3 regions of the Salipaludibacillus sp. CF4.18 genome follow, and region 3 is predicted to be linked to each of the others. Evidence: riboswitches for the same ligand, from Rfam matches in the RefSeq annotation. Region 3 holds a riboswitch; each other region holds the start of a gene.

What was found. A riboswitch is a leader RNA that binds a small molecule or an ion and turns the genes downstream of it on or off. The one in region 3 is predicted to bind cyclic di-GMP.
Region 1: another riboswitch for cyclic di-GMP. It lies ahead of ACHABW_RS23955 (putative bifunctional diguanylate cyclase/phosphodiesterase); the one in region 3 lies ahead of ACHABW_RS07985 (sensor domain-containing phosphodiesterase).
Region 2: another riboswitch for cyclic di-GMP. It lies ahead of ACHABW_RS02800 (PAS domain S-box protein); the one in region 3 lies ahead of ACHABW_RS07985 (sensor domain-containing phosphodiesterase).

Annotation. Positions count from the first base shown of each region.
Region 1 covers NZ_JBIMEV010000079.1:7,768-10,984, reverse strand. The annotation lists gene ACHABW_RS23955 (putative bifunctional diguanylate cyclase/phosphodiesterase) at 1-1,739, opposite strand, end outside; cyclic di-GMP riboswitch class I at 1,836-1,918, opposite strand; gene ACHABW_RS23950 (ZinT/AdcA family metal-binding protein) at 2,479-3,217, opposite strand, start outside.
Region 2 covers NZ_JBIMEV010000002.1:177,860-181,076, reverse strand. The annotation lists gene ACHABW_RS02800 (PAS domain S-box protein) at 1-1,595, opposite strand, end outside; cyclic di-GMP riboswitch class I at 1,806-1,890, opposite strand; gene ACHABW_RS02795 (transposase) at 2,046-2,213, opposite strand; gene ACHABW_RS02790 (hypothetical protein) at 2,750-3,133, shown strand.
Region 3 covers NZ_JBIMEV010000009.1:1,800-5,016, reverse strand. The annotation lists gene ACHABW_RS07995 (hypothetical protein) at 83-736, shown strand; gene ACHABW_RS07990 (hypothetical protein) at 752-1,465, shown strand; cyclic di-GMP riboswitch class I at 1,706-1,788, shown strand; gene ACHABW_RS07985 (sensor domain-containing phosphodiesterase) at 1,859-3,217, shown strand, end outside.

The DNA of each region.
Region 1 (3,217 bases), on a different contig from region 3:
GCCTCTTGCCATCTTTTGTTTTGTTTACAAGCTGTTTCTAAAACCCATTCTCCAATGGCAACAATTTGTCCCGTTTCTTCTGCTATAGAGATAAACTCAACCGGTGATACTGATCCAAGTTCAGTACTATTCCACCGTAAGAGCGCTTCCATACCAATAATTTCTCTTGATTGTAGATTAATTTTAGGTTGATACACAAGATGGAATTCGTTATTTTCCATTGCTTTTCTTAATTCACTATCAATTTTCATCTTTCGTACCATTATCTCATTCAATTTCGAATTGTAAAAACGGAATTTATTCCTTCCATTTCCCTTTGCCAAGTACATGGCGGCATCTGCATTTTTAAGTAACGATTCCCGATCTTCCCCATGCTCCGGATATAAACTTATTCCAATACTTGCTGTAACTGTCATTTCATGACCAGCAACACTAAAAGATTTTGAAAACTCTTTTAATATTTTTCTAGCTACTTTAATACAATTTTCCTCTGTAGCATCTGATAGAATGATAACAAATTCATCTCCACCTATTCTGTAAATCTCTGCATCATTACCTGTTGAACATTGTAACCGTACCGAAGCTAATTTTAACAGTTGATCGCCTATTTGATGGCCAAGCGTGTCATTTACAAGTTTAAATTGATCTAAATCAATCAATAACAAAGCAACTGTGCTGTCAATTTGTTTTGCGTTTCCCATCTGAAGTCCTAAATCGTGATGAAAACTTGTCCGATTATTCAGACCGGTTAATGAATCATGAAACGCTAAATTTCTGTATTCACTCATCAGATTCTTATTTTTCTTAATAATCGAGAGGTGCCGAATAATAATCATAAAGAAAATTATACTTATACCAATACTTAAAGCATTAAGCTCCCATTGGTAGCTTTGGGCAACTAGTACAATGAGAATTACCGCACTTATATATGGAAAAATAGGCTCTTTCTCTTTTACATAACTTTTTGTTTGTATATTATTATACGCGTGTTCCTGCTCAAAAAAGCTGGCAAACCCCATCAACATGACAGCAAATACCCATAATGGTTCGATAAAACCTCCTATCTCATAAGTCCCATGAATGGATATAAATGTATAACCTGTGTCAGCAATAAGTCTCACGGAAAATGCAATAATTATAATTTGAATCAGCTTTTTTTCAATACTATGTCGAGCAAGGTAATAGAGATACATTACAACAAACGCAATACTTAAGTTAGATATTTGAAAACCAATATTAATGATTGTCATCAAAAAGGAATTACTTTGAATAACGATGAGTGGTTCAATGAAATAATGAATACTGATTACAGAAGCAATCAACATAAAAACAGTGATATTAAATAAATACGGGTTATTTGCACCAAAGCCATTAATTATCTTCGTTTTATAAATTAATGCTGCTAAATAGAATATATACGCTAAGAGCCAGAGTAACCATGAAATATCAGGATAAGTAGTGTCCCCTATGGTAATTATGCCTAAAGTCCAGATCAAATTTCCTGAAATGTTTAGAAAGACACCAAAAATTAACAACAGCCAGAAATATCTTTGCGTCGTTCTATTCTTACGATATGCCTGATAAAGCCAGATTAAACTCAAGGTTCCTCCAATAAATGGAATAGAACTCGCTCCAAGTGCACCCATCCATTCGTTTTCTTTAAATAGATAATTCCACACGTAAAATAATGTGATGATAATGGTAATAAGCAGAGCGCCTGACTGTTTTTTAGTCATCATAATAGTTCCTCACATTCTCTCAAATGTATTAGTTAGTATGTAAACATGTATACAAAAAAGCTACTCCCTTATGGAAATAACTTCGTTCGTTATTCCTTTGGGAACCCAGCAACCATAGTGATCTCCTTAGGCCTGTAGCTTTGCGTCCTCACTTTTCAATGAGTTTGCCGGTTCAAAGAAATATATTTAAATATACACAGTTATATTTTACCATACAAACTCTTAGTAGACTAGTTATATTTAACTATTCAAAGTTTCAAATTAAACATATATTATATATCTAAAGAATTACATACTCGGCTTACTATCCAGTATTTCCGTTAATCGCATGGAACCTCTCGATGAGGAAGATAAAGTAGTGACAGCATAAAAATATCAAATAATTAGTTTCATAGAAAAAACTGCCCCATAATTCTGGAGCAGTTTTTCTGTATTCTATAGCGATTTGTTGTTTTTAAAGGTCCGCTTAGAGCGGATTCAAGCCTCTCCGTTCAAAGTAAAACAACAATCTCTAAAAACCAATGATTTTATAATTCTTGTAAGAAAAACCCGTAGTGTCTTCTTTATAATAAATCGTTAGCTTTCACGGCGAAACTGATCAATGATTTCACGATGCTGCATCACTATAACTAGGATTGGTCCGTATCAATCCTTCCGAGCTGAATTACCTCTTAAGCACTTTCACTAAAGTTCTAGTAAGATCCTTCTATTATATAGCAATGACTAATAATGGAAAGATTTAATGAGCAATCATCTCGTGCGCAATCTCGTGGCCATCCATGTCTGATGGGTAATAAGTCGGCCAGTTGGTAACTTCTTCTAGCAGTTCTTCGCGGTTGTCTCCCCAATACAGGTGATAGTGGTCCGATTTTGTAGGGGAAATAATATGATCACTGAATTGAATATACTGCGGCATATACTCAGATTCGTCCATCCGTTCAAAGATGAACCTAACGCCTCTATTTCCTGCATCGTACGTAAGAATTTCATACCCATCATACGAATACTCACTGGAATATGCCTCTCCATCTTCATGAAAGGTAACCGTGTCATCCTCGAAAACAATCCGGTCGACATTTGTTTCATAACCGACCTCATAATATTCTTTATATTCCTCCTCAGTCATATCCTCATCTTGCTCGGCTTTATGCGAGAAAACGTCATTCAGTTCACCATCCAGTAAGTAGAGGTAGACAGATTGCCAATCCCCTTCCAAATCAGAGAGGGAGCGATCTTCCACCTGCTCATCTTCAAAATACCCGTTGTAAATTTGTTCCGTTTCCTCATCATGATCGTGATCGTGATTGTTCTCATGATTGTGGTTGTTATCATCGTCATGATCGTGATTATTTTCATGATTATGGCTGTTCGAATTTGTCTCTTCCTCCGTTTCGGTAGTTTCAACTGTCTCAGAGGAGGAGCCGTTATTTTTTTCTTCGTCGGCGGATGCTTCTTCCGCAGAATTGGAAGACCCGCAT
Region 2 (3,217 bases), on a different contig from region 3:
TTAAAGAAGAGAACTGCCAAACTCTTAGTCGTTTCTTCAGATAAAATCGTTTGGAGATAGTTATGGAAATGACATCGATTGAATAACCCTGTTAAAGGATCATGGTAAGCCAAATATTCAATCGTTTCCTCCGCCTTTTTCCGAGCAGTTATATCAATTAGCGTTTCATTTATCGCAGGTTCATTTTGAAAAAAAGTTTTAGAACTATGTGCTTCCATATGAATAATTGTCTGATCTTTTTTTATAAGCCTATATTGATAAGGTTCGCTCGAAAGGCTGCCTTGAAGACGTTTATTTATCTTTTTGGCTACCAGTAACCGATCTTCAGGATAAACTATATCTAAGACATTCATACCTATGATTTCTTCTACTCTATAACCTATCATTTCAACTGCTTTACGATTTACATATGTGATCATTTTGTCTTGAATAGTATAAATGCCCACCAAAGAATCTTCTGCCAAATGACGGTATTTCGATTCAGCTTCTGTTAACGCCTCTTGTGTATTTTTAAGTTCAGTGATATCTTTGAGAATTCCATACACCCCAACGATTTGTTTATTTATAATAATGGGTACGCTAGTCATATTAAGTTCTATACGTTCCCCTTTTTTACTATAAATAGCCGTTTCAAAGATTTTTGGTTCGCCTTTTTTTGTTAAATCAAAGTGTTGATTTGTCTTTTCTAATTGATCTCGAACGATATAAGAAACGAAAGATTGATGCAGTAATTCTTCTTCTGAATAACCATAAAGGTTTACTGTTTTATTCACACTTAAAAGTTTTCCTTCTAGATCAAAAGTTAATACTATATCAGGGTTGTGGTAGTATAGGGACTGATAATACTGTTCATTGGTTTGTAACTTTAATGATTGAGCGGTCATCTTCTCTACAATGCGAGACCCAAATAATACTAAAAGTAGTATTATCAATGTTGCAATTCCAACACCAATTGCCAACATCGTACTATCTATCATAAAAGTATGTGTATTATCGTTGATATTGTGTTCTGAAATTGGCATAGCAGAAGCTGGCATAGCCAAATAATGAATCACAGATACCGCAAAGCCCATTAGAACCCCACACATTAATTTTTTATGAAAAGGAATGATGTTTTTTTGTTTTATTGAACTTATCTTACGCAATGAGATGTAAATTCCAATCACCCCAACTGAAATAGCGCCCCAATTGTAGCTCAATGCCACATTTTCATGCAGAGCTCCCATCCCTATATAGTGCATGGTACTAAGACTCATACTTAACAATATACTGCTAGGTATGACATTATTTTTTATAATGAAAATTTTTAATGAAATATAGGACCCTAAAATAGCAATAACTAAGGACGCCCACACATACAATGAGTCTAAATTATGTTGATTAATAGGTTCATGGGCAAGCATTCCTGTAAAATGCATACACCAAACTCCTATCCCTAAAGACAAGGCACTCATAAGTAACCATTTATCAAGGAAATGTCCAGTGTCGTGAACCCTTCGTAAACAAAGATCAAATGCCGAATAAGATGCAATAATAGCAATCATGATTGAAAAAATCACAAGAATTACATTATATTGACCTATCATGAGTTCCATATTCCCGACCTCCAGTAGAATAAATTTGCAAATTGCAACCTTGTGGGCTTGGTTCCGAACAAGATTTTTAAATGAATATGGGCTTAGCTCACTTTGGATTGAAGAATGCTTCGAATCACCGTGTTTCAGTTGGACAAATAGTCATAAGCTTCATATCTCACTTTTCTTGGTACAAATAAAGAACACACCCGAATAGGTGTGTCCTCCTCAAACGGCACCTGGCTGGCATGACCTTATGGTTTTAGCCCCTCTAGTTTTGCGTGCCCCCATTTCTAAATGTTTGCCTTTAATATTTTTCATAAAACTAAAGACTTGATACAAAAGGCCTCATAATAATATTAATTATATCATAATATGACAATTTTTAGAATACAATAAAGATATATGGATCTTATTTAAAAGAGTATGACCTATATAGTCCTATGACATTAGATTCAGAAGTGACAAATTCTACCACATACACATTTTCTGACAGACGTGATACTCGTGTTCGTAGCCAACCGATGCCAGAGCTCGATACGAATGATAGACATCACTGCTTATGATAGAGCCTGGTAAGATACGTTTCTCTGCAAAATCTATCAGGGTTTTCCCTTTGATATTCGGTACAACTTCCATTTTTACATAAAGAGGATGTCCTTGTGCCTACTAGCACTTTGGTCTTTTCTGTGCTCGACCACGTTCCCCCTTCAGAAAGGATACCAAAGAAAGCGTCGTCCAGTTCTACAATACCAGCTAGTGTATAATCTGCATCTCGTTTTCTCATCGCTTGCCGAATTTTGTGAAGCATGTGACTTAAATTTCTTCAGAGAGCTTATGTGCCGATATGCCATTCTTGTCATGAGCCATCAAATAGTTGGTCAGAAACCACTTGGTTAAGTCCGTTCGAGTCTTCTCCATGACGGTTCCTACCGTCACCGTCGATTGATAGCGGCATGACTTGCATTCAAAAAGACGATGCTTACGGGTCTTGGTCTCAAAATAATCATCATAACCACATTTTTCACAACAAAATCCATCCGACCACTTCTAATGAGAAGAGGTGGTTATGACAAGCTTCTTCCGTAGAAAACTGTTTATGAAATGAAATTAAACATATTTTTGATATTAATGTTATGGTTAAATGGTAGGAATTTTAAAAGGAGAGGATAATTTTGAACAGAAACAATACTGTACGTTTAGAAATATTGACCAATAATGACAAGCTTTTTCAAAGATTTGAACATGCATTTCTTTCGATTGCAAAAAAATATATAGAATGTACTCCTATTGATGTATCTAATATAAACTTCGAAAAGACAAAAAATCATATTATCGTATTGTACGATTATAATAGTTTGGAATTAAAATATGCTTTTGAATGTGAAGAAGGCTCTGTACAACAAAAAGCTTCGCTTCCTAACGGTGAAATAGTAGATTCTTACATGGAGTTCTGGATAAAATGGGTAGTGGAAGGCTTTTTTTTAGACGAATTAGAAGTTGAATCAAAACACACTGAAATAACCTTTAGTAACAAGGATGTCATGAAAACGATTTAAAGATTAAAATGATTATGTCATTAGCTCAGAATAATTAAATATAGTGTTAATAGGGATAAATACTCGCAAAGTTAGTTTAATAAT
Region 3 (3,217 bases):
AATGTTTGTTTTTGGTGTTCTCATAAGACTTTACTCAAAGAAACGCAACAGTGTAGTCAAAAAATAGAAAGGAATGATTATCATGGATTTAGAGGAAATACTAGAAGCAGCGTTTACACGAGTCTTTTCAAAGTATGGAGAGAAAAAGGAGAATTATAGTGAAGAAGATAAAGATCTATGGCTGCAAAGATTGAATGGAATGGAAGAAATACTTTTATACGTGAAGATATCTGATAAAGATTGGTTTTTGAATCGTACTAGAAAGCCAAAAAGCCAAATGAGCGATTCAGCATATCGAACGTCTAAACATCGATTTAAAAAGGAAATGTTATCAAAAATAGGCGAGGATATCTTTGACAATATTAGCAATAGCACTTCTGCAGATGAAGTAAAACGCATAATAGAGTTGTTTAGAACGAGGTCTGGCTTTCGTAATATTAAGAGAGCGTTTCTAATGGACTTGTATAATGAGTCTATTTCAGAATGTGGTGATGCTGAATTAACTTCGGACCAGAAATTTGAAAGAATCATCAATGTAAGGGATAAAACTAACTCGAGCTATGGCAAGCGCGATAGTCTTAAACTCAATTTTATTGAAAGTTTTAGAGTTTTTGATGATCCATGCTTTTCATATACAAAACAAGCGGCAAATCTATTTGCTGATAGAGAATTTAACTTTGACGAACTATTTGTAGCAATCAAAATAGATTTAGACAGTTTCAATAAAAACCGATAGGAGGTGCCTTTAATAATGAAAATTTTAATGGAGCTAGAGAAAGCAGTTCATGAAACTCAAGAAAACTTAAAAATCGTGGTTGATGAAGAGGCAAGAGCCTTAGAACATCAAAAATTCAATGCATTAATGGAGATTGTCACTTACGTTAATTCATTAAGCTGGCTTAAGCAGAAAAATGCAAAGGAAAAACTACGATTTCTTCTAAAAACAAAATTCGATAAGGATAATGCAGCTGTCGAGTTCAATACGACTAAGAACGCAATAGAAGTCTCTCTTAGTCGTTCTCAAAAAATATTATCTAAGAGAATAGGTAATGATACGATTCGTCTAATATTAGCTGGAAAGGTAGACCAGGCAATGGCAAAGCTCAGGGAATCTACTAACCAAGGTGGACAAAATAATGAATTAATTCTAAATGGGGTATTTGAGTTTTTACCCAAATCAGAAAAGGGCGCATTCTTAATAGAAGAATGTGGGAGAGAATTGTACCTCCTCGGCAGATTGTCTCGTTTTAACATAAAGAAAAATATTGGATTAGTAAATCAGAAAAAATTAGCTCACGTCTTATATATCATGAGTAGGTCCGATGAAAGAACAGCTGATATCAAAGAAACGCTTACAAGTTTCTTGGAAGGAGATTTTGCAGACGTTGAAGGTTCTCAAATATCTGTCAAAGATCAAGTCGGTATGGTGTTCGAGACTCTAGAGGAGCAAAATCTATTTAGTTAAAAGTGAAGTTTACGCATAATCGAAAGTAAATCATATTCATTAATGTAGCTTGATTATGAAACTTACTGGCAGTATTATCCCTCATGCTATTCTCATCGCAAATTTAGGACAGATTGCGGTGGAGTAGTTACATATAATTTTATAAAGCAAAACCTTATGTCATATTTTGTTTGTTTATGTCAGTTTTTATGTTATATTATACAAAACAATACTTTTGGAATAAAATTATTGCACATATTGAAATGATAATAGCAAAGCTATGGAAACATAGTGACGCAAAGCTATAGGGGCTAAAGCAAAAGCAAAGTCAGCCAGTTACCGTTTCAGGACAACACATCCTGTGTCATTCGGGGTGTGCTTTTTTGTTTAAATATGGAAGAGGGGATGGTGCCCATGAGAAAGAGTACAAGGCAAAAATGGCAAAAAGAAATTATCTTTACTGGTCAAAATCGAATCTTAGAAATGCTTGCCAACAACATCCGGATTTCCCCTATACTTGAAGAATTGGTGATTATGTTAGAAGAACAGATATCTGGTTCGATAGGCTCTATCCTTCTTTTAAACAGGAAACAAGGTGTGCTAAACCACGGTGTTGGACCAAATCTTCCAAAGAAGTACATAAAGTTTATTGAAACTATTCAAGTGGGACCAAAAGAAGGCTCTTGTGGGACTGCTGCCTTTCGGAAAGAAACTGTCATTGTTTCGAGCATAAAAACTAGTCCTTTATGGGAGAACTATAAAATAGTAGCTTTAGAAAGTGGACTTAAAGCATGTTGGTCGCTTCCCATCTTCACGCCAAATAAGAAAATGGTGGGGACATTTGCCATTTACTTTTCAGCTAGGAGAAGTCCAGATTCAATGGATATGAAAAGGCTTGAGCCCTTCGTTCGTTTGGCCGGGATTGTTATTGATTATAAAAGCCCCGAGATAGAAGAAATCAGTCATGTAGATCCTGTGACGGGGTTACCTAATTCCACTCAACTTAAAAGCAACTTAAAAGATTTATTGTATCAATCTATGGAAAAGCAATCTTGTTTAGCTGTTGTGTTCTTAGATGTTGATCGTTTTAGTGTCATTAACAGTATCGGAGGCTATGAATTCGGAGATTTTGTATTGAAAGATATAGCCAAAAGAATATCTCACTGTTTAGGTGAAAATTGTACTATAGGTCGTTGGAATAGCGATAAATTCATTTGTGTCATTCCTTTTCAAACACAAAGAGACATACATACGTTTATTGACAAAGCATTGGATAGCTTAACTAGTCCATTTAAAGCAGAAAACCACGAATTTCTGGTCACACTCAGTATCGGTATAAGTTGTTACCCTGATGATGGTGTGTATGTTGATTCATTGGTGAAAAATGCTGAGATTGCTATGAAAAGGGCCAAAAGCAAAGGAGAAAGCTCAATTGTATTTTATAAGCCTTCTATTAACACGGATCTATCTAAACAACTAATTATAAAAAATGAACTTCGCCAGGCGGTTAAATTGAATGAATTTGTCTTATATTATCAGCCACAGGTTGATTTAATTAATAATGAAATTATTGGCTTGGAAGCTCTTATTAGGTGGGAGCATCAAACTTTGGGGACAATACCTCCAAATGACTTTATTAACATAGCAGAAGAAACAGGGTTAATCAATCCAATTGGAGAATGGGTTTTACGAAGAGCTTGTGAAGATGTGAGAGCGTTATCATCTCAAGGGTATCCGAGTTTTCGATTATCAGTTAACATCTCGGGTATTCAA